4 regions of the Pseudomonas sp. GW821-FHT10B02 genome follow, and region 2 is predicted to be linked to each of the others. Evidence: riboswitches for the same ligand, from Rfam matches in the RefSeq annotation. Region 2 holds a riboswitch; each other region holds the start of a gene.
The links. A riboswitch is a leader RNA that binds a small molecule or an ion and turns the genes downstream of it on or off. The one in region 2 is predicted to bind cobalamin.
Positions count from the first base shown of each region.

Region 1 (7,703 bases), on a different contig from region 2:
TGCCTCGCGGACACGCCCGCGTGGTCCTTGCTTGATCGCACCCTGGCGGGGTTTGGCATCCGCCGTCCGGGGGCGACGGATGCTCAGGGCTTTTTTGCCCAGTTCGGCACCTCACGGCGGGCACCGGTCGCTGTCGCTTGCGGCGGCATTTCGCCCCAGGCGCCCTGCCCTTGCCGGGTGTTCGAGCCGTGGCCACCTTGAGGTTCCGGTGCCGGGCTGTGCACTGGCGGTTGTGGCGCCTCGCGACGGCGATGGCGCAAGGCAAACTCGGCCACTGCCTCTATATCCTCTGCCTCGATCTGCCCGGCACCGCGCCAGGCGGTATGCGCGCGGGCGGCGCGCAGCCACACCAGGTCGGCGCGCAAGCCATCGACCCCGGCAGCAAAGCAGCGCTCGGTGATCTGCGCCAGGGCCTGATCGTCCAGGGCAATCTGCGTCAACTGCTCACGGGCGGCCTGACAACGGGCGCGCAATTGCGCTTGCGCTTCGGCCCACTGCAGGCAAAAAGCCTCAGGGTCGGCGTCGAAGTCCAGCCGCCGGCGGATAATCTGCCCACGGGCCTCGGGCGCCGGTTGGCCGTCGAGGGCGACGTTCAGACCAAAGCGATCGAGCAACTGCGGGCGCAGTTCGCCCTCTTCCGGGTTCATTGTGCCGATCAGCACGAACCGTGCACTGTGGCGGTGGGAGATGCCATCGCGCTCGACCCGGTTGGTACCGCTGGCCGCAACGTCCAGCAGCAGGTCGACCAGGTGATCGGCCAGCAGGTTGACCTCATCGACATACAGCACACCACCATCGGCCTTGGCCAGTACGCCTGGAGAGAACTGCGCCTTGCCCTGGGCCAGCGCGGCGTCCAGGTCAAGCGTACCGATCAGGCGCTCTTCACTGGCGCCCAATGGCAAGGTCACGAACGGCCCTTCACCGAGCAGATCGGCCAGGCCGCGAGCCAGCGTACTCTTGGCCATACCGCGCGGGCCTTCGATCAATACGCCACCGATTTTCGGATCGATGGCGGTCAGGCACAGCGCGAGCTTCAACGCTTCGGCGCCGACCACCGCAGACAGCGGAAAATGTGCAGGTTCAGTCATCTCAAGTCTCTTCTTCACCGTCCAGCAATTGCTCTTCGAGGGCCTCTCGGTAGTCCCCCGGTTGCTCCCACAGGCCACGCTGCTGGGCTTCGAGCAGGCGTTCGGTGATGTCGCGCAAGGCCTGGGGGTTGTGCTGACGGATAAAGTCACGGGTCGCCGCGTCAAGCACATAGGCCTCGGCCAGCGACTGGTAATGGTGATCGTCAATCAGGTGCGTGGTGGCATCGAAGGCGAACAGGTTATCGACGGTGGCCGCCAGCTCGAAGGCACCTTTGTAGCCGTGACGCTTGACCCCGTCTATCCATTTCGGATTGAGCGCACGGGCGCGGATTACCCGGTTGAGCTCTTCTTTCAAGGTGCGGATACGCGGGCGGTCCGGCTGACTGTGGTCACCGTGGTAGCTCGCCGCTGGCTTGCCGCCCAGGCTTTCCACCGCCGCCAGCATGCCACCTTGAAACTGGTAATAATCGTTGGAATCGAGCAAGTCGTGCTCGTGATTATCCTGGTTCTGAATCACCGCCTGCACCTGGCTCAAGCGCCGGGCAAAGTCGGCGCGCGCCGGTGTGCCTTCATCTGCGGCGCCGTAGGCATAACCGCCGTGGTTGAGGTAAACCTCGGCGAGGTCCTTGCGCTCGTGCCACAAGTGCCCGTCGATTGCGTTCTGCACGCCGGCGCCATAGGCCCCGGGCTTGGCGCCGAAAATCCGCCAGCCGGCCTGCCGCGCCGCCTGCTCCTGGCTCATGCCCTGACGCTCGAATTCGGCACGCTCGCTGCGCACCCTGGCGGCGAGCGGGTTGAGGTCATCAGGTTCGTCCAGCGCGGCCACCGCCTGCACCGCCGCATCGAACAGCTTGATGAGGTTGCCGAAGGCATCGCGGAAGAACCCCGACACACGCAAGGTCACATCCACCCGTGGCCGATCCAGCAGGCTCAACGGCAGGATCTCGAAGTCGTCGACCCGCTGGCTGCCGCTGGCCCATACCGGGCGCACGCCGAGCAGGGCCATGGCCTGGGCGATATCGTCGCCGCCGGTACGCATGGTCGCCGTGCCCCACACCGACAGGCCGAGCTGGCGCAAGTGATCGCCGTGGTCCTGCAGGTGACGTTCGAGTATCAGGTTGGCCGAGGCAAAACCGATACGCCACGCCGTGGTGGTCGGCAGGTTACGCACATCGACGGTATAGAAGTTGCGCCCGGTCGGCAGCACATCAAGGCGCCCGCGACTGGGGGCGCCACTGGGGCCGGCCGGAACGAAGCGGCCTTGCAAGGCGGCCAGCAGCCCTTGCAGTTCAGCCGGGCCACAGGCATCCAGTTGCGGCGCCACGGTTTGCTGCAGCGCCTCGAGCACGGCGCGCACGTCTGACCACTGCGACTCCTGCGGCACCTGAGCGCTACCAGCCAGCGTGTGTGCAATGTAATGGGCGGCGAGCAGTTCAAGGCGTTCACGGGTATCTCCCGTGGTACGCCACAGCGCCTCATCCTGCGCCTGCAACAGCACCGGACGCGGGCCGTTCCAGGGCTCGCCAAGGTCGCAATCGAGTGGATCGAACCCCAGCGCCAGCGCTCTGGCCAGGGCCCGCAGCAGACTGGCATTGGCACCGCGGCCATCACCACGCTCGACCCGCAACAGTGCCAGCAAGGTATCGATGCGCAAGCGCCCGCTCGGCGACTCGCCAAATACATGCAGGCCATCGCGGATCTGCGATTCCTTGAGGTCGCACAAGTAGGTGTCCAGACGCGGCAACCACACGGCAGCATCGTCCAGTGCGCCTTCCAGTTGCAGCTCGCGGTCAATATGGTTGTCGCGCACCAGCTCGAGAATATCCCGCTGCAACTCGCGGGCTCGACGTGGATCGAGCAATTGCGCTTCGTAATATTCGTCAGCCAGTGCTTCAAGGTGACGCAACGGCCCGTAGGTTTCAGCGCGGGTCAGCGGCGGCATCAGATGATCGATAATCACCGCCTGGGTCCGACGCTTGGCCTGGGCGCCCTCACCCGGGTCGTTGACGATGAACGGATAGATATTGGGCAGCGGCCCGAGCAACGCGTCCGGCCAGCAACTGGCGGACAAGCCGACGCCCTTGCCCGGCAGCCACTCGAGGTTGCCGTGCTTGCCGACATGGATCAAGGCGTCGGCGGCAAAGCCGTGGCGCAGCCAGAAATAGAACGCCAGGTAGCCGTGCGGCGGCACCAGATCGGGATCGTGGTACACCGCGCTCTGATCCAGTTGATAGCCACGGGCCGGCTGGATGCCGACAAAGGTCAGGCCAAAGCGCAGACCGGCGACCATCATCCGCCCGCTGCGGAACATCGGGTCCTGCTCCGGCTCGCCCCAACGCTCGCGCACGGCGTCCTGATTGGCCTGGGGCAAGGCGGCAAAGGCGGCACGATAGTCTTCCAGCGCCATGCTTTGCAGGCAGGGGCGCTGGTCCAGGCTGTCCAGATCGTTGCTGACGCCGCCGAGCAGTGCCTGGATCAGCGCCGTGCCGCTGTCGGGCAAGGCGCTCAGCGGATAGCCTTGGGCTTGCAGGGCGCGAAGGATGTTCAAGGCTGCCGCTGGCGTGTCCAGACCGACGCCGTTGCCGATGCGCCCGTCACGGGTCGGGTAGTTGGCCAGGATCAGGGCGACGCGCTTGTCCTGATTGGGCAACTGCGCCAGCGCGCACCAGCGCCGCGCCAGTTCAGCGACAAAGTCCATGCGCTCGGCATGCGGGCGATAACAGACTACATCCGACTGGCTGCGCTCGCTGCGCCAGGCCAGGTCCTTGAAGCTGATCGGCCGGGTAATGATGCGCCCGTCCAGCTCCGGCAAGACGATGTGCATGGCCAGGTCGCGGGCGCCCAGGCCTTGCTCGCTGGCCTGCCAGCCCGGCTCGTTGTCCTGGGCGCAGATCGCCTGCAGCACCGGAATATCCCGGCGAAACGGGCGCAAGTGCGGCTGCTCGGGGCTGGACTGGGCAAAGCCGGTGGTATTGATGATCAATGCGGCGTCGACCTGATCGAGCCAGTCTTCGACCTGACTCAGGCAACCGGCCTCTTTAAGGCTGGCCACTGCAATCGGCAAAGGATTGAGCCCGGCCAGTTGCAAGCGCTCGCAGAAGGTATCGATAAAGGCAGTGTTGGCCGCCTGCAGGTGCGAGCGATAGAACAGGATCGGCACCACCGGCTGTTCGACCTGCCACGCGGAAAACCAGTCAGCCAGATCGGCACTGGCTTTGCGCGGGTGATACACCGCCGTGCGTGGCAGCTGTTGCGGCTCGCTCCAGGGGTAATCGCGCTGCAGCCACTGGCTGGCCAGGCAATTGAACAGGTTCAGGGCATTGGCCTTGCCGCCCTGGCGCAAGAAGTGCCAGAGCCGCTCGGCCTGCTCTGCCGACACGGTACTCAGGCTGGTAAGTTCCGGGTCGGGGCGATCATCACCCGGCACCAGGATCAGCTGCACGCCACGGGCCGCCAGCTCCAGCAGTTGCTCGACACCGTAGCGCCAATAGCCGACGCCACCGTGCAGCGACACCAGAATCACCTTGGCGTAGCGTAATACCTCGTCGACATACAGGTCGACCGAGGCATGGTTCTGCACCTGCATCGGGTTGGCCAGACGCAGGCTGGGGAAATCCTCGGGCAGCTGCTGGGCGGTTTCGGCCAGCAGCGCCAGGTGTGAGTCACCGCTGCAGAGAATGACCAGTTCGGCCGGAGTCTGGCCGAGATCGGCAATACTGTCGTCCGGTACAAAACCACCGGGCTGGGTCCGCAGCAGGTGCATGGATCAGACGCTCAAGGCGGCGCGCAGGCCCGCTTCCAGTTGGGCCGCATCCAGTTCCTGGCCGATCAGCACCAGGCGCGTGGTGCGCGGCTCTTCACTGCGCCAGGCGCGGTCGAAGTGTTTGTCGAAGCGGGTGCCCACGCCCTGAATCAGCAAACGCATCGGCTTGCCGGGGATCGCCGCAAAGCCTTTGACCCGCAGGATGCCGTGCTGCACCACCAGTTGGGTCAGGGCGTCGAGCAGCAGGCTTTCGTCGGCTTCCGGCAGCTCGATGGAGATCGAGTCGAAGGCATCGTGGTCATGATCGTCGTGGTCATCGCCGTCATGGTGCGAGTCGTGGTGAGTACGCCGGCCATCGATATGCGCTTCCGATTCAGCGCCCAGGCCCAGCAGCACTTCCAGTGGCAGACGGCCGCTGCTGGCTTCGATCACCTTGACCGCTGGCGGCAGCTCTTCCTGCACTTCGGCGCGGACCTTGGCCAGGTCATCGGCGGCGATCAGGTCAGCCTTGTTCAACACCACCAGGTCGGCACTGGCCAACTGGTCGGCGAACAGTTCGTGCAGCGGCGACTCGTGATCCAGGTTCGGGTCGAGTTTGCGCTGGGCATCGACCTGGTCCGGGTAGGCGGCAAAGGTGCCTGCGGCCACGGCCGGGCTGTCAACCACGGTGATCACCGCGTCAACCGTGCAGGCGTTGCGGATCTCTGGCCACTGGAAGGCTTGCACCAGTGGCTTGGGCAGGGCCAGGCCGCTGGTTTCGATGAGGATATGATCGAGATCGCCGCGACGGGCAACCAGCTCACGCATCACCGGGAAGAACTCTTCCTGCACGGTGCAGCACAGGCAGCCGTTGGCCAGTTCATAGACGCGGCCGCTGGCCTCTTCTTCAGTGCAACCGATGCTGCATTGCTTGAGGATCTCGCCGTCGATGCCCAGCTCGCCGAACTCGTTGACGATCACCGCGATGCGCCGCCCCTGAGCGTTGTCGAGCATATGCCGCAGCAGCGTGGTTTTGCCCGAGCCGAGGAAGCCGGTAACGATGGTGACGGGGAGTTTGGCCAGTGTTTTCATGTCGATGCCCTTGGCAGGATGGCGGGCATGCGGGACGAGAGCCACAGGTATCACTACCTGGGCGCGTTCGCCACCGGATCACCCCGCCCGGTTTATGTCGGAAACTGTTCGAGGCAGGTCTCCTGGCTGACGGTGTTCAGGCCTTGGGCCTGGCATTCGCTGCGCCTTCCCGCTAGCGCCTTCGACAGCGCTGGCAGTGGCGTGGCAGTAAACATCACCGTTCACAGTTGCGGGGGCAGCCGCGGCTTGAACCGCGTTCCCTTCTTAGCTTCGGCACGCGCCGAAGAACCTCGAAAGCGCAAGGCTACGCATGCTTGGGAGGCGGGTCAATGTTTGTCGCATTATCGTTGTAGCGACATTGTTTACTCATGCATTTTCCGCAGACACTCATTATTTAAAATTCTACTTGTAAGTTACCTCCTACAATTTAACACCCCATAACAACACCTGCTCAACAGTCACAGAATAGCGACCTTAACCCGCAAACTTACATCTTCTTACAAAAACCGAATTGATAAATAAAAACAACAAATGAACCATGAGCCAACAACAGGAAGAGTCAACCACACCAGAAAGGAACTCTTGCATGATCGGCCACCATCAAAGTCCGCTGCGAGCTTTTTCCTCAAACGCCAAAAGCGTGTTCGCAGCATGAGTTCCAGTACTGCAATACGGTATTCGGACGAAAGCACGCTGTATGAACTTTCCGAATCACTAAATAGCCACCACTACGCCAGCAGCGCTCATTATCCAGCGTTTCTGGTTGCTCAACTGGGTAACGAAGCGTGTCACGCATTCAATGCAACCTGGAACAACCTGCAGCCGGACAGCTATCTGAGCGTCGGCAACGGCACTCGCGAGCGTTGCATCTGCAAGTTCGAGTACCGCCAGCGGGACAGGCGCTGGAAGACGCTCGAAAACTGCCACTTCTTTCAGACCCAGGCCCATAACCCGCTGCTGGGTGGCATTCAGCGCACCTATGCGCGCAGCGAAACGTCCTTTATCGGCTCGCCCGTGCTGCAAACGCTACTGGCAGCCGACCTGGCGCTCCTGGATCTGACCGTCGGCCATCGCGACTGGCTGGTCACCTGCCACCAGTTCCGGATCCTGTGCGATGAGCACAATGCGGGCCAGGCCACACCCGAAGGCCGACACCGCGACGGGCATGACTTTGTCTTTCAACACCTGATTCAACGCCAGTTAGTCATTGGCGGAGAAAGTCGGGTGTTTCACGAAAATGGCGAAACCGTATTCAGTGCAACCCTGACAGATTACATGGAAACCATCGTTTTGAATGACCGGACACTTCTGCACGAAGTTTCTCCGTTGCAAAAGCCTCATACCAGTTCAAATCCAGGCACTCGTGACATGTTGATTATTGACTTCGACTTGACGGAGCACTAATGAATCATTCCACTCACGCACTTCCTGCCGCCACTCTCAATATACAAAACTACATTATCGAGCAGTTTGAGCAGGCACGCGCACGACGGACTTCCACATTATCCCTGACCGCCAATGAGAATGTATTGTCCGAGACCGCTCGCACACTTGGACAAAACCGCAGCCCATCCACCGCTCTTGCGACCGGCACGGTTATGTATTGCTGGCCTGTGGCGCCGATGACAACCGAAAAGCCTTCAACGCCGCCATCTCCCATCCATTGTTCAACACCCAAGGACAGGCGCAATGACCACGAAAGAGACCCTGTATCACATCGATGGCCCGATCAGTGCGGATTTCCCGCAGATCTCCTTTTCCACAAATGTATACGACAACCC
Region 1 covers NZ_JBWKNR010000005.1:129,110-136,812, forward strand. Annotated here, with positions in the region: gene AC07OF_RS10210 (magnesium chelatase ATPase subunit I) at 84-1,088, opposite strand; gene cobN (cobaltochelatase subunit CobN) at 1,090-4,851, opposite strand; gene cobW (cobalamin biosynthesis protein CobW) at 4,855-5,922, opposite strand; cobalamin riboswitch at 6,018-6,230, opposite strand; gene AC07OF_RS10225 (2OG-Fe dioxygenase family protein) at 6,574-7,326, shown strand; gene AC07OF_RS10230 (sugar phosphate isomerase/epimerase family protein) at 7,612-7,703, shown strand, end outside.
Region 1: it holds a riboswitch for cobalamin, as region 2 does, so the genes downstream of both, cobW (cobalamin biosynthesis protein CobW) here and AC07OF_RS22880 (TonB-dependent receptor) in region 2, are expected to answer to the same signal.

Region 2 (5,380 bases):
TCCGCTGGCGAGGGCGGCATGCACAAACAGTTGCATGCCGGCACCAACGCTTTCAGACTCGCGGTTCACCTTGCCAGGAACCGCCATGATCACCATCCGCCCCATGACCGCCGCCGACTTCGACCGCTTCTGGCCGACCTTCCAGGCCATTGTCGCGGCCCGCGAAACCTATGCCTTCGACCCGGCCATGAGCCAGGAGCAGGCGCGTCAGCTGTGGCTGGAAGCACCGCTGCACACCCTGGTGGCCGAAGAGGATGGCGAACTGCTCGGTTCCTACTACCTCAAGGCCAATGCCGCCGGCCCGGGCAATCATGTGAGCAATTGCGGCTACATGGTCAGCGACGCTGCGCGTGGGCGCGGTGTGGCCCGGTTGATGTGCGAGCACTCGCAACGCCTGGCCCGCGAACAGGGTTTTCTGGCCATGCAGTTCAACTCGGTGGTGTCGAGCAATGAGGTGGCGGTGGCCTTGTGGCAGAAGCTGGGTTTCGAGGTGGTCGGGCGCTTGCCGCGGGCTTATCGGCATGCGCGCCTGGGCTTGGTCGATTGCCTGGTGATGTACAAGTGGCTGGAGCAACCCCAGCAACCGCAACCCATGCTGATCGGGCGCAAGAACATCGAGGCGGTGGTGTCGCGCAAGCGCGGACGTTGAGATCTTCGCTGACCCCATCGCCGGCAATGCCGGCTCCCACGAATGTGTTGTGGGAGCCGGCATTGCCGGCGATGGGCTGCACAGCAGCCCTCCCTGCAAAAATGCGCAACGCATTGACTGTAAAGACTTTCAATGTTCAGATGCGCGCCAGTTTCAGGTGTCCTGCGCCGCCGTGCGCAGGGTGAAACGGGAAGCCGGTGCGTCACTCAAGGTGACTAGTCCGGCGCTGCCCCCGCAACGGTAAGCGAGCGAAGCCTTCGAAACACCACTGTGCCCTGGCATGGGAAGGTGAAGGCCTTCATGACCCTCGCAAGCCCGGAGACCGGCCTGAAGCTTCGTTTGGCAACCCCGCGGTGGGCGGGCGCAGGCCGGTTTGCGGGCGCCTGCGCGCGCAATTCCTCCATGCGTTGTTCCCTCCGGGATTCATTCTTCCAGCAGATTGTGGAACGACATGTCCCGTTACTCCAAGCTTCAAACCCTGGCGGCCAATGCCCTGGCGCCTTGCCTGGCATTCTCCTTGCCGACCTACGCCGCTGAAACCGGCACCCTGGCCCTGCCCTCGACGGCGATCACCAGCAGCAGCGACAAGGACCCCATTAGCCTGGCCACGCCACTGCCAGCCGGTTCGCGCCTGAACCTCAGCGCCATGGACACCCCGGCGAGCACCAGCAGCATCAGTGCCGAGGTGATCGAAGGGCGCAACAATCGCACGGTTCAGGACGCCGTCAGCCGTTCACCGGGCATCACCTCGGTGGCCACCCCGGGCAACGGCAACACCGCCCTCTCGGCCCGTGGTTTTGAAGGCCACGGCTCGGTGATGACCCTGTTCGACGGCTCGCGGATGTACACCGGTGCCGGCACCCAGACCTTCCCGGTCGACCCGTGGATGGTCGAGCGCATCGACATCATCCGCGGCCCGGCTTCAGTGCTCTATGGTGAAGGCGCGACCGGCGCGGTGATCAACGTGATCCCGAAGAAGCCCTTCGCCGGTGAGATTCATAACCAGCTGCGCCTGGGCTACGGCGCCTATGACCGTCAGCAACTGGGCCTGGACAGCGGCGGTTCGCTGAGCGAGCGCCTGAGCTACCGGGTTACCCTCAACCGCCAGCAAAGCAACGGCTGGGTGGATCGTGGCGACTCGAAAAACCTGGCCATGAGCGCCGCCCTGCGTTTTGACGCCAGCGACGAGCTGAGCTTCACCCTGGCCCACGAACGTGGCGACGCCGAGCCGATGAACTACTTCGGCACACCGCTGATTGACGGCCACTACCGCGACAGTCTGCGCAAGAAGAACTACAACGTGCGCGATGACGAGCAGCGCTACCACGACGAGTGGACCCGCCTGAACAGCGACTGGACCCTCAGCGATTCGATCAGCGCCAGCAACCAGCTGTACTACATCAAGAGCCGCCGGCACTGGCGCAACGCCGAAGACTACACCTGGGACAGCACGCAAGGGCAACTGCAGCGCGGCAGCTACCTGGAGATCAAACACGACCAGGAACAGGTCGGCGATCGCCAGAGCTTTACCTTCGATCACACGCTGTTCGGCCTGGCCAGCAAGACCGTGGTCGGCGCCGAGTACAACCGCATCCGCTTCGGCATCAACAGCAACTCACCGTACAACGATATCGGCGGCGACTTCATCGATCCGTGGAACCCGGCGCCAGGCTACTTCCATAGCAACAGCCCGACCCGCCCACAGACCCAGAGCACCACCCGCACCTTTGCCCTGTTCGCCGAAAACCGCACCCAGCTGTCTGAACGCTGGTCGCTGGTGACCGGCGTTCGCCGCGACCAGAACCACATCGACCGTGACAACCTGGTCGACAACAGCCGCACCGACCGCAGCCTCAACGGTGGCAACTGGCGTGCCGGGCTGGTGTTTGCGGTGACCGATGAACTGTCACTGTATGGCCAGTATTCCACCAGTGAAGATGGCGTCAGCGACCTGGTCACCTTGAGCCCAAGCCAGCAGAACTACGACCTGACCGAAGCCAGGCAGACCGAGTTCGGCCTCAAGCAACTGTTCTGGCACGGTCGTGGCGAGTGGACCCTGGCGGCCTATCACATCGTCAAGAAGAAGCTGCTGGTCGACGACCCGATCACCCACCAGAAACAGCAGGCCGGCCAGCAGACTTCCGACGGCCTGGAAGCGACCCTGGAACTGGCCCTGGCCAACCAGTGGCAGGTCTCGGCCAACGCCTCGGTGGTGCGTGCCAAGTACGACGATTTCGACCAGACCGTGGGCGGCCAGTCGCTGTCGCGTGCGGGCAACCGGCCGAGCAATGTGCCACGGCGCACTGCCAACCTGTGGGTGAACAAAGGTCTGGGGTATGGCGTGGATGCCGGCATCGGCCTGCGCTATGTCGATGAGCGCTACGCCAACATCGCCAACACCCAGACGGTGCCCGGTTTTACCGTGGTCGATGCCAACCTGGGCTGGCAGGTGCTGCCGGATGTACGCCTGGGCCTGCAGTTGAACAACCTGCTGGACCGCCGCTACGCCGCCACCGCCCACAGTGGCGAGCAGTGGTTGATGGGTGAGCCGCGCTCGTACTTCGCGACGCTGGATTACAGCTTCTAAGCGACAAAAACTACCAATTTGTGGACAGCAGAGATCAGTGTGGGAGCCGGCCTTGCCGGCGATGGGGCGGTCCCGCCCCTGGCCCGGCTATGCCGGGCATCGCCAGCAAGGCTGGCTCCCACAGGGATTCCCCCGCAAGGTGGATAACCGGGAAAACATGATTATGCTTCAAGAAGCCTTGCAGCAGTGCCAGACCGCCACCCCCAGGGCCAGGGTGCGGTAGCGCGCGTGGGTACTCCGGCCTACAAGAACAACACGGAGAACACTCATGGCGGCCATCGACACCACTTCCAGCGGCAGTACACCCAACCGCGGGATCACCAAGGAGGAGCGCAAGGTTATCTTTGCCTCATCCCTGGGTACCGTTTTCGAATGGTACGACTTCTACCTCTACGGCTCGCTCGCGGCGATCATCGCCAAGCACTTCTTCGCCGGTGTCAACGAAACCACGTCGTTCATCTTCGCCCTCCTCGCCTTTGCCGCAGGCTTTGCCGTACGCCCCTTCGGCGCCATTGTGTTCGGCCGTCTGGGCGACATGATCGGGCGCAAGTACACCTTCCTGATCACCATTGTGATCATGGGCGTGTCCACCGCGATCGTCGGTTTGCTACCCAGTTACAGCACCATCGGTGTGGCCGCGCCGATCATCCTGATCAGCCTGCGCCTGTTGCAAGGCCTGGCGCTTGGGGGTGAGTACGGCGGCGCAGCCACCTACGTGGCCGAACACGCGCCGAAAGGCAAACGTGGCTACTTCACCTCATGGATCCAGACCACTGCGACCCTGGGCCTGTTCCTGTCGTTGCTGGTAATCCTCGCCTGCCGCACGATCCTCGGTACCGAAGCCTTCGAGGCCTGGGGCTGGCGGATTCCATTCCTGCTGTCGATCCTGTTGCTGATCATTTCGGTGTACATCCGTCTGCAACTGAGTGAATCGCCGGTGTTCGTCAAGATGAAGGCCGAAGGTAAGGCCTCCAAGGCGCCACTGACCGAATCCTTCGCCCGCTGGGACAACCTCAAGGTGGTGATCATGGCCCTGCTCGGCGGCACCGCCGGCCAGGCGGTGGTCTGGTACACCGGCCAGTTCTATGCGCTGTTCTTCCTGTTGCAGACCCTCAAGATCGACCCGCAAACCGCCAACCTGCTGATCGCCGGTTCGCTGCTGATCGGCACGCCGTTCTTCATCCTGTTCGGCAGCCTGTCCGACCGCATCGGGCGTAAAGGCATCATCATGGCCGGCTGCATCATCGCGGCGCTGACCTACTTCCCGATTTTCAAGGCGTTGACCGAGTACGGTAACCCCGACGTGTTCATCGCCCAGGAGAAAAACCCGGTGACGGTGATTGCCGATCCCAACCAGTGCTCGTTCCAGTTCGACCCGGTGGGCAAAGCCAAATTCACCAGCTCCTGCGACCTGGCCAAAAGCGTGCTGGCCAAACGGGCCATACCCTACGAGAACGAAAAGGCCGAACCAGGCACCGTCGCTCAGATCCGCATTGGCGACAAGGTGCTGCAGAGCTTCGAGGGCACCGGCATGCCGGCGGCTGACTTCAAGGTTCAGAACGATGCCTTCGTCGCGACCCTCACTGGCGCGCTCAAGGACGCGGGATACCCCGAAAAAGCCGACCCGGCCAAGACCAACTACCCGATGGTATTGCTCTTGCTGACCATCTTGGTGATCTACGTGACCATGGTCTACGGCCCGATTGCCGCCTGGCTGGTGGAGCTGTTCCCGGCGCGCATCCGCTACACGTCGATGTCGCTGCCCTATCACATCGGCAACGGCTGGTTCGGCGGCTTCCTGCCCACGGTGGCATTCGCCATGGTAGCGGCGACCGGGGATATCTACTACGGGCTGTGGTACCCGATCGTGATCGCGGTGATGACCGCCATCCTCGGCATATGCTTCCTGCCGGAAACCAAGGACCGGGAAATTCATCACACCTGAAGCCGACACTGTACGTAGCCCTGCGGGTTGGGCGATGATCGCGCCCCACCCGCTGTCAATGGAATGAACATGCACGATGTTATGAGCGTCTTTGCTTTGTGTGTCGTCGTACTCTTTGTGAAGATGCTGGCGATTTCCTGCTACCAGGGTTTCTATCGCATCAGCCGTATGACCTTCAAGAATGCCGAAGACGCCGGTT
Region 2 covers NZ_JBWKNR010000017.1:477-5,856, reverse strand. Annotated here, with positions in the region: gene AC07OF_RS22885 (GNAT family N-acetyltransferase) at 86-649, shown strand; cobalamin riboswitch at 788-994, shown strand; gene AC07OF_RS22880 (TonB-dependent receptor) at 1,101-3,236, shown strand; gene AC07OF_RS22875 (MFS transporter) at 3,505-5,181, shown strand; gene AC07OF_RS22870 (MAPEG family protein) at 5,251-5,380, shown strand, end outside.

Region 3 (7,703 bases), on a different contig from region 2:
AGGCATGGTCCTGACGCCACTGCTGGTCGGTGACCGCATCGGCCTGCATCCGGTGGCGGTGATTTTCGCCATTCTCGCCGGCGGTGAACTGTTCGGTTTCACCGGCGTTCTGCTGGCCCTGCCGGTGGCGGCGGTGATCATGGTGCTGCTGCGTCATGTCCATGATCTCTATAAAGAGTCGGATATGTATGGCGGTGAGATCGACCCGGATCTCTAGCTTGATGGCAATAGGCTTGCAGCGATTCCCGGGTGTCAATGCAAGCCTTTGATTTTACTTGTGGTCCTCACTGATTGTGCGACCGGCGCCACGGGTATAGACTTTGCAGACTTTTCACAAAAGGCCCCTTGTGGTTCTTCGGAACTGCCCAGCCAGCATGAAACCGATCCAGTTGCCCTTGGGTGTGCGTCTGCGTGATGACGCCACCTTCATCAACTACTACCCGGGTGCCAACGCCGCCGCATTGGGCTACGTCGAGCGACTCTGCGAAGCCGACGCCGGCTGGACCGAAAGCCTGATCTATCTCTGGGGCAAGCAGGGCGTCGGGCGTACCCATCTGCTGCAAGCCGCCTGCCTGCGTTTCGAGCAATTGGGTGAACCCGCCGTATACCTGCCGCTGGCGCAGCTGCTCGACCGCGGTGTCGAGTTGCTGGATAACCTCGAACAATACGAACTGGTCTGCCTCGACGACCTGCATGTAATTGCCGGCAAGCCGGAGTGGGAAGAGGCCATGTTCCACCTGTTCAACCGTCTGCGTGACAGCGGCCGACGCTTGTTGCTGGCAGCCTCCAGTTCGCCGCGGGAATTGCCGATCAAGCTGGCAGACCTCAAGTCGCGCCTGACCCTGGCGCTGATCTTCCAGATGCGTGCGCTGTCTGACGAAGACAAGCTGCGCGCCTTGCAACTGCGTGCCTCGCGCCGCGGTCTGCAACTCTCCGACGAGGTCGGGCACTTCATCCTCACCCGCGGCACGCGCAGCATGAGCGCCTTGTTCGACCTGCTCGAGCGCCTCGATCAGGCTTCCTTGCAGGCTCAACGCAAGCTCACCATCCCGTTTTTGAAAGAAACTTTAGGCTGGTAAGGCAGGGGCTAGAGCCTCGGCACGTAAAAGTCACATTTTTTTCGATTGAATTTGCAAATCGATGCGATAGAAGGCATAGTTTCGACTTCTTTAAATCCAAGACACGGTCGTGCCCATGCTAAATCGCTTCGCACCCCTCGTGCCCCTCGCACTTGTGACCCTGCTTTTTGGCTGCGCAGCGCATAGCCCTGTTTCGCAGCAGCAGGTTCAACAACCGGTTTCCGCTCAGGTTTTGAGCAAGTCCTCCACCTCGTCGGTGTTTGAGGAAGAGCTGGCCACCGAAGAAGAACTTCAGGATTTCGCCAGCAGCAAGCCTTACCAATTGCCAGCCCTGGCTGACAACATTCTCGAGCGCGGTATGTCGCTGATCGGTACCCGTTACCGTTTCGGTGGTACCTCCGAGAACACCGGCTTTGATTGCAGCGGCTTCATTGGTTACCTGTTCCGCGAAGAAGCCGGCCTCAACCTGCCGCGCTCCACTCGTGAAATGATCAACGTAAAAGCCCCGCTGGTTGCCCGTAACAATCTCAAGCCGGGTGATCTGCTGTTCTTCAGCACCAATGGTCGCGGTCGTGTCAGTCACGCCGGGATCTACCTGGGCGACGATCAGTTCATCCACTCCAGCAGCCGCCGCAGCGGTGGTGTGCGCATCGACAAACTCGGTGATCGCTACTGGAGCAAGACCTTTATCGAAGCCAAGCGCGCATTGGCCATGGCACCGACCGCGACCACCATCTCGCGCAACTGATCATCGGCCTTGCGGTATCACGGCGACGTAGCTGAAAAGCTCGTCGCCGTGCGTGTTTACAGAAAGCGTCTAATCTAAATTCTCACCTATTTCCGGCCACACCGCCGGACGGCTTCAGACAGGATGTTCTGACCATGGCGATAAAGGCGCGCTTCGCTCTGTTTTCCCTGCTGGCACTGCTCGGTGCCTGCTCCAGCCATGCCCCGACCCCGCCCAAGGTGGTCGAGCCAGTCGTCATGGCGCCTCAGGTATATTTCTCTCCGGTTGCCGAAGATGTGCTGTTCCGTGCCTTGGGCCTGGTCGGTACGCCTTATCGCTGGGGCGGCAATACGCCGGACTCGGGTTTTGATTGCAGTGGCTTGATCGGTTACGTCTATCGCGATGCCGCCGGTATTGCTTTGCCGCGCACCACCCGTGAAATGATCGGCGTGCGCGCGCCGACTATCGACCGTGGTGCCCTGCAGTCCGGGGACCTGGTGTTCTTTGCCACCAATGGCGGCTCGCAGGTCAGCCACGCCGGCATCTACGTCGGCGAAGGCCGTTTCGTGCATGCCCCGTCTGCGGGCGGAACCGTGCGTCTGGACTACCTGTCCAACAGCTACTGGAACAAAACCTATCTCAACGCCAAGCGGGTGCTGGCGCCGACCCACCTGGCGCGCAACCCCTGACCTTGCGAGGTAGGCGATGACGGCACAAACGCTCTACCTCGACGATGCTCTCTACCATTACCTGCAAGCGGTTTCTCTTCGCGAGACGCCGTTGCTGGCCCGTTTGCGCAGCGAAACCCAGGCCTTGCCCGAGGCGCGCTGGCAGGTGGCGCCAGAGCAGGGCCAGTTGCTGGCGCTGCTGGTGCGCCTGATCGGTGCGCAGCGGGTGATCGAGGTCGGGACCTTCACCGGATACAGCGCACTGTGCATGGCCCAGGCCATGGAGCAGGGGCAGTTGTTGTGCTGCGATCTTGAAGGTAGTTACAACGCCATCGCCTGGCGCTATTGGCGGGAGGCCGGCGTGGCAGAGCGTATCGAGTTGCGCCTGGCGCCTGCCTTGCAAACGCTGGCGACTTTGCCGTCAGCGCGTTACGACCTGATCTTCATCGATGCCGACAAGGGCAACTACCCGCAGTATCTGGAAGAGGCCCTGCGCTTGCTGCGTACGGGTGGGCTGGTGTTGTTCGACAATACCTTGTGGAGCGGGCGGGTGCTGCAGGCGCAGCCCGACAGTGAAGATACCCGGGCGATCCAGGCGTTGAACCTGGGGCTCAAGGGCGATCCGCGGGTGGATCTGTCGATGTTGCCCATAGGGGATGGTCTGACGTTGTGTCGTAAGCGTTGAATCGCGGGGCAAGCCCGCTCCCACAGGTTGGACTGACTCTGTGGGAGCGGGCTTGCCCCGCGATAGGCTTACCGGACCTTGCTCACCCGCCAGATCTTGTTGCCAACATCATCGGCCACCAGCAAACCACCGCGTTGATCATTGATCACCCCGACCGGCCGCCCCATGGCCTTGCCCTCGTCATTGAGAAAGCCCGTCAGCAGGTCGATCGGCTTGCCGGCCGGTTTGCCGGCGGTGCTGAACGGCACGAAGATCACCTTGTAGCCACTGTGCGGTTTGCGGTTCCAGGAGCCGTGCTGACCAATGAATACCCCTTGCTCGAAAGGTGGCGGCAGTACGCCGGGTTCGGCAAAGGTCAGGCCCAGTGAGGCGGTGTGCGGCCCTACGGCGTAATCAGGAACTATGGCTTTGGCAACCCGCTGCGGATCCTGCGGGCTGACCCGTTCATCGACGTGTTGGCCGTAATAGCTGTAGGGCCAGCCGTAGAATCCACCGTCCTTGACCGAGGTAATGTAGTCGGGCACCAGGTCGCTGCCGATCTCGTCCCGTTCGTTGACCGCGGTCCACAGTTGTCCGCTATGCGGCTCCCAGGCCATGCCGTTGGGGTTGCGCAGGCCCGAGGCAAACAGACGCTTCTGGCCGTTGGCCGGATCGACTTCCCAGATGGCGGCGCGACCTGCTTCCTGATCCATGCCGTTCTCACCGACATTGCTGTTGGAGCCAACCGTAACGTAGAGCTTTTTGCCATCGCGGCTGGCGATGACATTCTTGGTCCAGTGATGGTTCAGCGGGCCGCCGGGCAATTCGGTCACCAGCGTGCCAGACGAAGTAATTTCAGTAGCCCCGGGCTGGTAACGAAAGCGCATGAGCCGATCGGTGTCGGCTACATAGAAATCGTTGCCGACCAAGGCCATGCCAAACGGCGAATTGAGGTTTTCAATAAAGGTGGTACGGATTTCGGCCACGCCGTCATGGTCACTGTCGCGCAGCAGGCTGATGCGGTTGGCGCTGGGCACGCCGGCACCGGCGCGACTCATCACCTTGCCCATCACCCAGCCACGAATGCCCTTGCCGTCCTCGGGCTTGGGCGGGGCGTTGGTTTCCGCGACCAGCACATCGCCATTGGGCAGGACATACAGCCAGCGCGGGTGATCCAGGCCCTCGGCGAAGGCGGTCACCTGGGTGCCAGGTGCAGCCACAGGCTTGGTGCCTGGTGGCCAGCCAATGGCCGGGGCGATGTTGACGGTGGGGATCAGGGTCTTGTTCGGCTCGGGCAGTTGAGGCGATGGCCCGAATCCGTCACTGACCTCCAGCCGGGCAGTCTCGCCGCAGCCGCTGATTCCCGCGGCAACTATCAGCAGCACGGTGATACGGGTCATATCCATGGCGTTGCCCTCGCAAAGCTGGCCTCTGTTGAAAGTAGAGGTGCTCAACATCCGCGAGGTTCCGTTGTTCAGGCCTGCTTGAGCAGCAGTGCAACCCCGGGATGATACTGCCCGGCCTCGTTGTGCAGCTTGCGGTAGGCATAGGGGAAGTACCAGGCAATGGCACAGGCGGTGTGCTTTTGCAGGTCGTCGACCAGGTCCTGGAGTTCTTCGGGGCTGGCATGCTGCCCGGCTTTCCAGGGGCTGGCGAACAGCGCGGCGACTTTTAGCTGGCTGGGTGCAGCCACCTGGCGGGCGGCAAATACAGTCTCTTGCAGCGCGTTGTTCAGGTCCAGGCGGGCGATGCGTGGCCAGCGCTGGCTGGCTTGCAGGTAGGCGGCTTCTTCGCGATTGGCGATGTACAGGTCGCAGTAACCTTCACGCTCACCTTCGTCACGCTGCTTCTTGCTCTGGTGATGTTGCAAGGTGATCAGCTCTGCTTGCCAGGCTGCGGCCGAGAGCACGCCGAGGTTCGCTTGGGCGCCGTGCCAGTAAGGGGCCTCGCCGTCGCCCAGGGTCTGGTTGCAGCGGTCGATGCATTCGACCCAGCGTTCCAGAGCCGGACGCAGGAATTCCAGGCGCGGGTTATTGATGATCAGGCCTTGCATGCCGCTCTCTCCTTTATCGTTGTAATCGAGACAGCCAATTTATGGCTATTTGATATCACTGATATCAGGGTGGCACAAGATGACAAAGACGCCATTGATCCAGGCCAGTGCTGCGCCTTTCATTGACGCTCCGGGTGCAACCCTCTAACCTTCGCGACTTGTTTCAGGTGCTCTGTGGGCTGTGGTCTGGCAGGGTGAAACAGGGAAGCCGGTGGGTGCGCAATAGCGTGCGAGTCCGGCGCTGCCCCCGCAACGGTAGGTGAGTCAAGGCCGCGCATGGCCACTGGGTGATCGCACCCGGGAAGGCGCGCGACCCTGGGTGTTGATGACCCCGCTCACAAGCCCGGAGACCGGCCTGTAACAGCCAACGGCATCACGGAGGGTGATGCGCGGTTTCTTCGGCCTGTGCCGCAGCCCTGCGCGTTTTTCCGTCTGCCTTGTCCATTGATCTGTTGCCATCTCTTTGCCGCGAACGCTGTGCAGCCCTGTGCTGCCAGGCGCGTTGCAGGTTGGCTGACAGTGGTTTGCGGAGACTTCGATGACTGAATCCACCGAGCGTGACGAACGCCACCTGGCCCGTATGCAGCGCAAGAAGGCGGTAATCGACGAGCGTATTGCCAACGCCCCTAACGAATGCGGCCTGCTGCTGGTGCTCAGCGGTAACGGCAAGGGCAAGAGCAGTTCGGCTTTCGGCATGCTCGCCCGGGCCATGGGCCATGGCATGCAGTGCGGCGTGGTGCAGTTCATCAAGGGCCGCAACAGCACTGGCGAAGAGCTGTTCTTCCGGCGTTTCCCCGAACAGGTGCGCTATCACGTGATGGGCGAGGGCTTCACCTGGGAAACCCAGGACCGCCAGCGTGACATCGCCGCAGCCGAAGCGGCCTGGGCCGTTTCGCGCCAGTTGCTGCAGGACCCGACGATCACCTTCGTGGTGCTCGACGAGCTGAATATAGCCCTCAAGCATGGCTACCTTGACCTCGAACAGGTGCTCAGCGACCTGCAGGCGCGTCCGCCGATGCAGCACGTGATCGTCACCGGTCGTGGCGCCAAGGATGAAATGATCGAACTGGCCGACACCGTCACCGAGATGGGCATGGTCAAGCACGCTTTCCAGACCGGTATCCGTGCCCAGAAGGGCGTTGAACTATGAGTGACACGCGCCACTGCCCGGCGGTGCTGATTGCCGCCCCGGCTTCAGGCCAGGGCAAGACTACGGTGACCGCTGCCCTGGCGCGGCTGCACCGCAACCTCGGGCGTAAGGTGCGGGTGTTCAAGTGCGGCCCGGACTTCCTTGACCCGATGATTCTCGAGCGGGCCAGCGGTGCGCCGGTGTACCAGCTGGACCTGTGGATGGTCGGTGAGCAGGAAAGCCGCCGGCTGCTCTGGGAAGCAGCCGGCGATGCCGATCTGATCCTGATCGAAGGGGTCATGGGCCTGTTCGACGGTACGCCGTCGAGTGCCGACCTTGCCCGCCATTTCAATGTGCCGGTGCTGGCGGTGATCGACGGTACCGCCATGGCCCAGACCTTCGGCGCCCTGGCCCTGGGCCTGGCGCGCTATCAGCCCGACCTGCCGTTTGCCGGGGTACTGGCCAACCGTGTCGGTACCTTGCGTCACGCCCAGTTGCTCGAAGGCAGCCTTACCGAAGGGCTGCGCTGGTACGGCGGCCTGTCGCGGGAAACCGGGATTGAATTGCCGAGCCGCCATCTGGGCCTGGTCCAGGCCAGCGAGCTCAATGATCTGGATGTTCGTCTGGACGCCGCAGCCGCAGCTCTCGGCGCCAGTTGTGAGTCGTCCCTGCCGCCGGCGGTGGCGTTTGCGGCGCCGACTGTCGAAGTTATCGAGCCCTTGCTCGATGGCGTGACCATCGCCGTGGCGCGGGACGAAGCCTTTGCCTTCACTTATGGCGCCAACCTTGACCTGCTGCGGGCCATGGGCGCCGAGCTGAGCTTCTTTTCACCACTGCATGACCGCACGCTACCGCAGGCAGATAGCCTGTACCTGCCGGGTGGCTACCCGGAACTGCATCACCAGGCATTGGCTGCCAACAACGGGATGCTCGCCGCGATCCGCAGCCATCATCAGGCAGGCAAGCCTGTGCTGGCCGAATGTGGCGGCATGCTCTACCTGCTTGAGGCCTTGACCGATGTTGCGGGCGAGCGTGCCGAGTTGCTGGGTTTGCTGGAAGGCGAAGCAGTGATGCAAAAGCGCCTCGCAGCCCTGGCGCTGCAGGCGGTGGAGCTGCCGGAAGGCACCTTGCGCGGCCATACCTATCACCACTCGCTGACCACTACCGCGCTTGAGCCGATTGCCCGCGGGCACAGCCCCAATGGCGGCCGTGGCGCCGAAGCGGTCTATCGCTGTGGCCGGCTGACGGCGTCCTACGTGCATTTCTACTTTGCCTCCAACCCGCACGCGGCGGCGGCGCTGTTGGCACCATGAGCGACCAGGCTTTCACAGACGCCGAGCGCGCTGCGGTTTACCGGGCCATCGGCGAGCGCCGTGACATGCG
Region 3 covers NZ_JBWKNR010000007.1:203,734-211,436, reverse strand. Annotated here, with positions in the region: gene AC07OF_RS13155 (AI-2E family transporter) at 1-217, shown strand, start outside; gene hda (DnaA regulatory inactivator Hda) at 375-1,079, shown strand; gene AC07OF_RS13145 (C40 family peptidase) at 1,195-1,827, shown strand; gene AC07OF_RS13140 (C40 family peptidase) at 1,962-2,495, shown strand; gene AC07OF_RS13135 (O-methyltransferase) at 2,512-3,159, shown strand; gene AC07OF_RS13130 (PQQ-dependent sugar dehydrogenase) at 3,228-4,544, opposite strand; gene AC07OF_RS13125 (hypothetical protein) at 4,613-5,191, opposite strand; cobalamin riboswitch at 5,340-5,564, shown strand; gene cobO (cob(I)yrinic acid a,c-diamide adenosyltransferase) at 5,730-6,341, shown strand; gene AC07OF_RS13115 (cobyrinic acid a,c-diamide synthase CobB) at 6,338-7,633, shown strand; gene bluB (5,6-dimethylbenzimidazole synthase) at 7,630-7,703, shown strand, end outside.
Region 3: it holds a riboswitch for cobalamin, as region 2 does, so the genes downstream of both, cobO (cob(I)yrinic acid a,c-diamide adenosyltransferase) here and AC07OF_RS22880 (TonB-dependent receptor) in region 2, are expected to answer to the same signal.

Region 4 (7,703 bases), on a different contig from region 2:
AAACCAGCATGCAGATCCGCAACCTCAATCGCCCGATCGAGGTCGACGACGAGCAGCCGCTGGCCGCTGCGCCTACCGCGGTGAGGCCTTAAATCATGAAACGCTCGATGGCAGGTTTCAGCCTGATCGAAGTGATGCTGACCCTGGCGCTGCTCGGGTTGCTCGCCTCGATTGCCGCACCACTGACCGAAACCCTGGTACGCCGGGGCAAGGAGCAGGAGCTGAAAACCGCGCTGTATCAGATCCGCGATGCCATCGACGCCTACAAACGCGCCTTCGACGCCGGCTACATCGAGAAATCGCTGAATGCCACAGGTTACCCACCCAGCCTGCAGGTGCTGGTGGAAGGTGTGCGCGATGTGCGTAGCGCCAAAGGTGCCAAGTTCTATTTCCTGCGGCGCATCCCCCACGACCCGTTGCTCAGCCACAAAAAAGACGACGAAGGGGGTTGGGGGCTGCGTGCTTACGACAGTTCGGCGCAAAGCCCGCGTGAAGGGGAGGACGTCTTCGACGTTTACTCCAAGGCACCGGGCAAGGGCCTTAACGGCATCGCCTACGGACAATGGTGACCAGCATGCGACGCAACCAAGGCTTTACCCTGATCGAGTTGCTGGTGGTGATGGCGATCATCGCCACGCTGATGACCATTGCCATGCCGCGCTACTTCCAGAGCCTGGAAACCTCGCGCGAGGCCACCCTGCGTCAAAGCCTGGCGGTGATGCGCGAAGCCCTGGATCACTACTACGGCGACACCGGGCGATATCCCGAGTCGCTGGAGCAACTGGTCGAACAGCGCTACCTGCGCAACGCCCCGCTGGACCCGATCACCGAGCGCCGTGACGGCTGGCAGGTGGTAGCGCCGCCGGAAGGTGTGGGCGGTTCGGTGGCTGATATCAAGAGCGGTGCAACCGGGAGGGCGCGTGATGGCAGCTTATATGCCGAGTGGTAGCGCCGCCGAGGCGGGCTTCACTTACCTGGGAGTGCTGTTGCTGATTGCTGTGACCGGCATCGCGCTGGGCTCGACCGTCACCCTGTGGTCGACCCAGGCCCTGCGCGAACGTGAACGCGACCTGCTCTGGGTCGGCACCCAGTATGCCCAGGCGCTGCGCAGCTACTATCGCGATTCGCCAGGCCTGGCCCAGTACCCACAGACCCTGGACGAGCTGCTTGAGGACCCGCGCTATCCCAACCTCAAGCGCCACCTGCGCCGCCTGTACCCCGATCCGGTCACTGGCAGCGACGACTGGGGATTGCTGCGCTCCATCGACGGGCGTATCACCGGGGTGTACAGCCAGTCTGATCTGACGCCGCTGAAACAGACCGGCTTTGCCGCTCAGTGGTCGGACTTCGAAGGCCTGGAACACTATTCCGACTGGCAGTTCGTGGCTGAGAAAGCCTTCTCCGAATCCGCCGCCGGTGGTCGCAAGGGCCTGACCCAGGGAGCAGGGCAATGAACCGCCAACTGACCGCCTGCGCCCTGGCTCTGGTGCTGCTGGCCGGCACTGCCCGGGGCGGCGCCGAGGACGAGATGATGGGCTTTATCGTCGACAACACCATCTCGCACATCGGCCACGACTTCTATTACAGCTTTGCCGAGCGGCTGCGTGCCACCAGCCGTCTGGATTTCAACCTGGTGGTACGGGAACGGCCGGACGCACGCTGGGGCAGCCTGGTAACGGTCGAGTACGAGCAACGTGTGATCTACCGGCGCTTTCTGCCACCCAACACCACAGAGCTGAAGGACGCCGCTTATGAGGCGGCTGACCTGGTCAAGGAGCAGATCATCCAGCGCAAGCTGCAGATGCTGCTGCAGGACACCACCGATCTTGAGAGGGACGAGCTATGAATAACAACAATACCCGCCGGCTGGCCTCCCTGGTCCTGCTGACTGCCCTGGGCAGCCAGGCCGGTGCCACCGAACTTGTGTACACCCCCATCAACCCCGCGTTTGGCGGCAACCCGTTGAACGGCACCTGGTTGCTCAACAACGCCCAGGCACAGAACGACCACGAAGACCCGGCGATCAAGGACCGTGCCTCGGCACTGGCGGGCACTTCGGCCCTGGAGCGCTTCACCAGCCAGCTCGAGTCGCGGCTGCTGTCGCAATTGCTCAACAACATCAATAACGGCACCACCGGCAGCCTGCAGACAGACGCCTTCATTATCAACGTGCTCGATGATTCCGGGGCCTTGACCATCGAGATCACCGACCGTGCAACAGGCGAAATTTCAGAAGTTCTGGTGAACGGCCTGAACCCTTGAAGGGGCGGGTAATGGGGAGTGACAATCATGAAAAGAATTCTGACCGCACTGCTGATCTTTGCCGTCCTGCAAGGCTGCAACCTGCGCAAACCGATGCCGGCCGAGCAGGACGGCGAAAGCCCGACGCTGACCCCGCGGGCTTCGACCTACTACGACCTGCTCAACATGCCGCGGCCCAAAGGCCGGCTGATGGCGGTGGTGTATGGTTTCCGCGACCAGACCGGGCAATACAAGCCAACCCCGGCCAGCTCGTTCTCGACCAGCGTCACCCAGGGCGCGGCGAGCATGCTGATGGACGCCCTGCAGGCCAGCGGCTGGTTTGTGGTGCTGGAGCGCGAAGGGCTGCAGAACCTGCTGACCGAGCGCAAGATCATCCGTGCGTCGCAGAAAAAACCGGACACGCCGGTGAACATCCAGGGCGAATTGCCACCGCTGCAGGCGGCCAACCTGATGCTTGAAGGCGGTATCATCGCCTACGACACCAACGTGCGCAGTGGTGGCGAGGGGGCGCGCTACCTGGGTATCGATATCTCCCGCGAGTACCGGGTCGATCAGGTGTCGGTCAACCTGCGGGCCGTGGATGTGCGCAGCGGTCAGGTGCTGGCCAACGTGATGACCAGCAAGACCATCTACTCGGTCGGCCGCAGTGCCGGGGTGTTCAAGTTCATCGAGTTCAAGAAACTGCTTGAAGCCGAGGTCGGCTACACCACCAACGAACCGGCGCAGCTGTGTGTGCTGTCGGCCATCGAATCGGCGGTGGGGCATCTGCTGGCCCAAGGTATCGAGCGGCGCTTGTGGCAGGTGGCGGGCGATAGCAGCGGCGACAATGCGACCCTGGACAAGTACCTGAGCCAAAATCAAAACCCATGAGGTCTGCGTTGCACCCCATCGCCGGCAAGGCCGGCTCCCACAACGTTCTGGTGCACACCGATCCTGTGGGAGCTGGCATTGCCAGCGATGCAAGGCGCAAGCCTTGCCAAATACAGCCAACCTAGTGCGTTGCGCAGCCTTGTTCCTTGACGATCCGCGTGGTCGACGCCGGATACTTCGCCAGCTTCGCCGCCGCCCGTGGCGGTCGCTTCACCAGCTCACCACCACAGTTGGGGCACTGGCCCTTGAGTTGACGCTCATTGCAGTCCTTGCAAAACGTGCATTCGAACGAGCAGATCAGTGCATCCTGGCTGTCGCCGGGCAGGTCACCGCCGCAGCATTCACAGTTGGGGCGCAATTCGAGCATGGTCAGGTCCTCTGTCAGGGGCGATAGAGATGGGCATGGCTGGCGCGGTACAGCGCCGACTCGGAAAAGCTGTCACTGGCCAGTACCCGGCCGACCAGGATCAGTGCGGTACGGCGAAAACCCTTGGCCTGTACCTGTTGGACAATACCATCAAGGGTATCGAGCACCCAGTCCTGGTCCGGCCAGGTAGCGCGATGGACCACCGCAATTGGGCAATCCCCGCCGTAATGCGGGCGCAGTTCCTCGACGATCTTCTGCAGATGCTTGACCCCCAGGTGAATCGCCAGGGTGCTGCGATGGCGGGCGAGGTCGGCCAGTTGCTCACCTGCGGGCATTGGCGATTTGTCGCCGTAGCGGGTGAGAATCACGGTCTGGGCGATGTCCGGCAGCGTCAGTTCGCAGCCGAGCAGGGCGGCGCTGGCGGCCACGGCGGTAACACCCGGGATGATCTCGTAGGGAATACCCAGTTCGCGCAGGTAGCGGATCTGTTCACCGATGGCGCCGTACAGGCTGGGGTCGCCGCTGTGGACCCGGGCCACATCCTGGCCCCGCTCGTGCGCCTGCTTGATTGCCTCGATGATCTCGGCCAGATGCAGCTCGGCACTGTTGATGACTGTCTCGGCGCGATGCCCTTCGAGCACCGCCGCCGGTACCAGGGAGCCGGCATAGATGATTACCGGGCAGCGATGGATCAGGCGCTGGCCCTTGACGGTGATCAGCTCGGGATCGCCGGGGCCGGCACCGATGAAATAGACGGTCATGCGGAGTCCTTGAAGAGAAAGCGCGGATTATCCGCCAAAGCCTGTGGTTGTAGCCAATGCCAGGCTGGCGTCGGCCAGCAGGGTACGGGTAACGCGCAGCTGTGCCGGGCCTGCGAGGTGTTCGGCCAGTGCCAGCGCCGCGCTTTCGGCGACGCCATAGCAACCGCTGTGCTGGTAGGCGACGGCCGAGCGATGGCTCAGGCGCGGCTCGAAGGCGGCCAGTTGTGTGGCGGAAAAAAATAGCAGAGGCACCTTGAGGCGCCGGGCCAGTTGTTGCAGCCCGGGTTCATCGTGCTTGAGGTCGATACTGGCAAGGCCCGTGACTGCGCTCAGCGGCAAGTCGTGGGCCTTGAGGGTCTGTTCCAGCAGGTGGCCCAGGGTGTCGGCGGGGCAACCCCGTCGGCAACCCAGGCCGACGAACACTTGCATGTCAGGCCTGGTTCGGGCGACGGAACAGCCAGGCACTGATCAGGCCCAGGGCCAACCAGAACGCGGCGTTGGTCACTAGGGAAGCGATCTTGAACTCGGCTTCCAGCGCTTCTGGGGCAAGCATTTCGTGCACTTCAGGTTGTGGTGCACCAATCACATGAGGTACCACCAGCAGTACCACGCCCAGCGTTTTAAGCAGCCAGTTGTGGGCGAACACGATCAAGCCAAGCCCGACGGCGGTGGCCGCTGCGGTACCTACCCACCAGGTCTGGCGCTGGGCCAGATCGGCTGCGGCGGTACCTGGCAGTTCTGGTGGCAGGCCCAGAGTAGGTGCCAGGCAGAATACGGCAAAGCCACCCAGGCCCCACAGTGCGCCACTGACCACGCTGTTTGGCGCGCGCAGGGTATACAGCGCAGCGAGGATCAGGGCAAAGCCGACGGCGACCACCAGGTTACCGCCCGTGGTCGACAGTACCCGCTGCCAGCCGTCCTCCGGTGCCCAGGCTTCGCTGTCGTGGTGGTGATCGGCAGCCACACCAGGGGCGTGTTCATGCGCTTCAACCGCAGGCGCTGCGCTTTCATAGGTTTCCGCCTGGAGAATCAGCGGCGCGACCCAGAAGCTTTGCAGCAGGGTCAACAGCAGGGCGGCCAGCAGGCCGGCAAACCCTGCGGTACTGGCAATACGCTTGATCATCGCAGGGCACTCAGTGGCAAGGGAAGGCGGCGCTGTGGCGGGTATCGTGGGCGGCATTGTGCACCGCTTCGATGTGCGAGAAACCGGCGAAGTAGACCAGGCACAGGCCCAGCAGCGAGGCACCGACGGCAACCAGCAGACGCTGACTGAGGCTTGACGGGGTAACGGCGGAGTGACTGGCGGTACTGATAGGCATGGCGCTTTCCTCTTGGTGTTGTTCGGCAACAGGCAAGCGCAAGAAACCCCTGCACGGAACTCGCCCAGGGGTTGCAACAGCGCCCGCCCACCGCGGGTTTGTCAGGTTCAGCAGCGCATTCGCGCACTGTAAGTTGCGGGCCGGTCTCCGGGCTCGCGAGGGGTTGGCCTTAACCGACCTGCAAGCATCACCTTCCCATGCCGCACTGGCACAGTGGATCTGACGCTTCACTCGCTTACCGTTGCGGGGGCAGCACCGGACTGACATGGCTTTAGAGTAAAGCACATGGTTCACCGGCTTCCCGTTTCACCCTGTGAAGGGCACCCGTAACAATCTGTGTAGGAGAGCATGGGCGCAGGACTTGAGTCAATCGACGACTAACGCATTGCTAGCAGAACGTACACGCCCAGCGCGATGAGAAAGGCGTAGTAGGACTTGAGCCGCATGCGGCTCAGTAGCCAGGCCAGGGCCACAGGCCAGATCCACAGCGTCGACGGGGTCTGCTGACTGGCCAGCGGATAAAGTGATCCCGCCAGCAGACTGATCAGCATCGCAACCGAGGTGTACTTACCGAGGCGGTCGATGAAGGCGCGAACGCCGCTGGGCAGCCGCTCGATTTCCACCGCCAGCGGCAACAGCCGGCAGACGGCCGATACCAGCGCGCAGATCAGCACATACAGCCAGAACGTATTAGGTTCGGTCATAGGCATAACTCGCCACCATGGTAACGGCGAGGACCAGCATCAGACTGATCTGCCCCAGCCACAGCAGACTCGCGGCAGTGGTCAGCCCGGCGATCCATTGGGCGTGGAAGCTGTGGCGCTCGCGGGCCATCTTGCCCAGCGAGGCGCTGATGAAGATCGCGATCACTACGCTGACATCATCCATCAGCGCACTGCCGGCCAGACTGGCGAAGCAATAACCGGCCATGGTGCCAAGTACCGCGGCGGCGTACAGCGTGAAGCACACAGTGTTCGCGTAGAGGCGGCTGATCGGCTGCTGTTCCTTGCGTATCGACATGAGGGTGAAGGCCGCATTGGCCATCACCGCCAGTGCCGGAATGAACGCTGCTTTTGCACCTTTGAGGCTGGACTTCAGGCTCAGGGTGAAGATCAGAAACCGCAGATTGATGCTCAGCGCCGATACCAGAACGCCAAACGCGTTCAACAGATGCGCGGGTGTCTCCAGCAAAGTGAGCTGCAGCGGCGAGGCCATCACCGTGCCGCTGAACACCACCATCGCCGGTAGATCCAGGCCATGGCGCCGCCCGAGCATGCCGATCAGGGTGAACGTCAGCAATAGTGAGAACACGAACGGCAACGCATCGCGGATGCCAGACGCAATCTCGCTGTGTGGCGCAAGTTCGAGTCGTGCAGGCTCAACCGGCATGGATGTTTTGCTGAACGCTGGCGCGCAGATGTTGCATGCCGGCTTGGTAGGCTAAGGCTTTTTCCAGGTAGTACGCGGTGGAGAAGCGCGGAATGAACTCTTCTACCACTGCCACACCGCGATAGCCGTTGAGCGCGAAGCGGTTCAATACATCGCTCAAGGGCAAATTGCCTTCGCCAATTGGCAAGTGCTGGTGGTGGGTGTCGTTGAGGTCGGCAATGTGCAGGTGGCGGGTGACCGGCGCCAGTGTCGCGATGGCCTCAAACAGGCTCTGTCCATAAGGCAGCAAGGAACATAAATGGGTTACATCGATGGTCACGTAGCAGCCGGTCTGCTGATGGAAGTACACATGCTCTTCGACTGTGAACACCGGAAACTTCGGACGCTGGCCCCCCATGTTCTCCAGACACAGCGCCATATCCCCTGTGTCACAACGCGCCGTGACCTGTTTGATGGCCTCGATCAGGTTCGTCATCAGCACGTCGTTGTCCAACTGGTCCTTGTAGCCGGGATGAAATGTGACGCTGGTCGCGCCGGCTTGACGGGAAAAGTCCACCGCCGCGCTCAAACACTCCACTGCTTGTGCACGCTCATCCAGATTACTGGCGCAGAGGTTGTACTGACGCCCCCACCAACCAGCATGAACCGTCAGGGTGATCTCATTTTGCTCGGTAAACTGACGGATCTGCCGGGCCAGCGTCTGTCGTCCATCGTTGCTCAAGGACCAGAACACAG
Region 4 covers NZ_JBWKNR010000005.1:136,893-144,595, reverse strand. Annotated here, with positions in the region: gene AC07OF_RS10300 (secretin GspD/PilQ domain-containing protein) at 1-92, shown strand, start outside; gene AC07OF_RS10295 (type II secretion system protein) at 96-569, shown strand; gene AC07OF_RS10290 (type II secretion system protein) at 575-949, shown strand; gene AC07OF_RS10285 (type II secretion system protein) at 924-1,454, shown strand; gene csgE (curli production assembly/transport protein CsgE) at 1,451-1,846, shown strand; gene AC07OF_RS10275 (curli assembly protein CsgF) at 1,843-2,262, shown strand; gene AC07OF_RS10270 (CsgG/HfaB family protein) at 2,290-3,132, shown strand; gene AC07OF_RS10265 (DUF1272 domain-containing protein) at 3,254-3,499, opposite strand; gene cobM (precorrin-4 C(11)-methyltransferase) at 3,514-4,260, opposite strand; gene AC07OF_RS10255 (cobalamin biosynthesis protein) at 4,288-4,689, opposite strand; gene AC07OF_RS10250 (CbtA family protein) at 4,691-5,383, opposite strand; gene AC07OF_RS10245 (CbtB domain-containing protein) at 5,394-5,579, opposite strand; cobalamin riboswitch at 5,701-5,922, opposite strand; gene AC07OF_RS10240 (AzlD domain-containing protein) at 5,957-6,283, opposite strand; gene AC07OF_RS10235 (AzlC family ABC transporter permease) at 6,270-6,968, opposite strand; gene AC07OF_RS10230 (sugar phosphate isomerase/epimerase family protein) at 6,958-7,703, opposite strand, start outside.
Region 4: it holds a riboswitch for cobalamin, as region 2 does, so the genes downstream of both, AC07OF_RS10245 (CbtB domain-containing protein) here and AC07OF_RS22880 (TonB-dependent receptor) in region 2, are expected to answer to the same signal.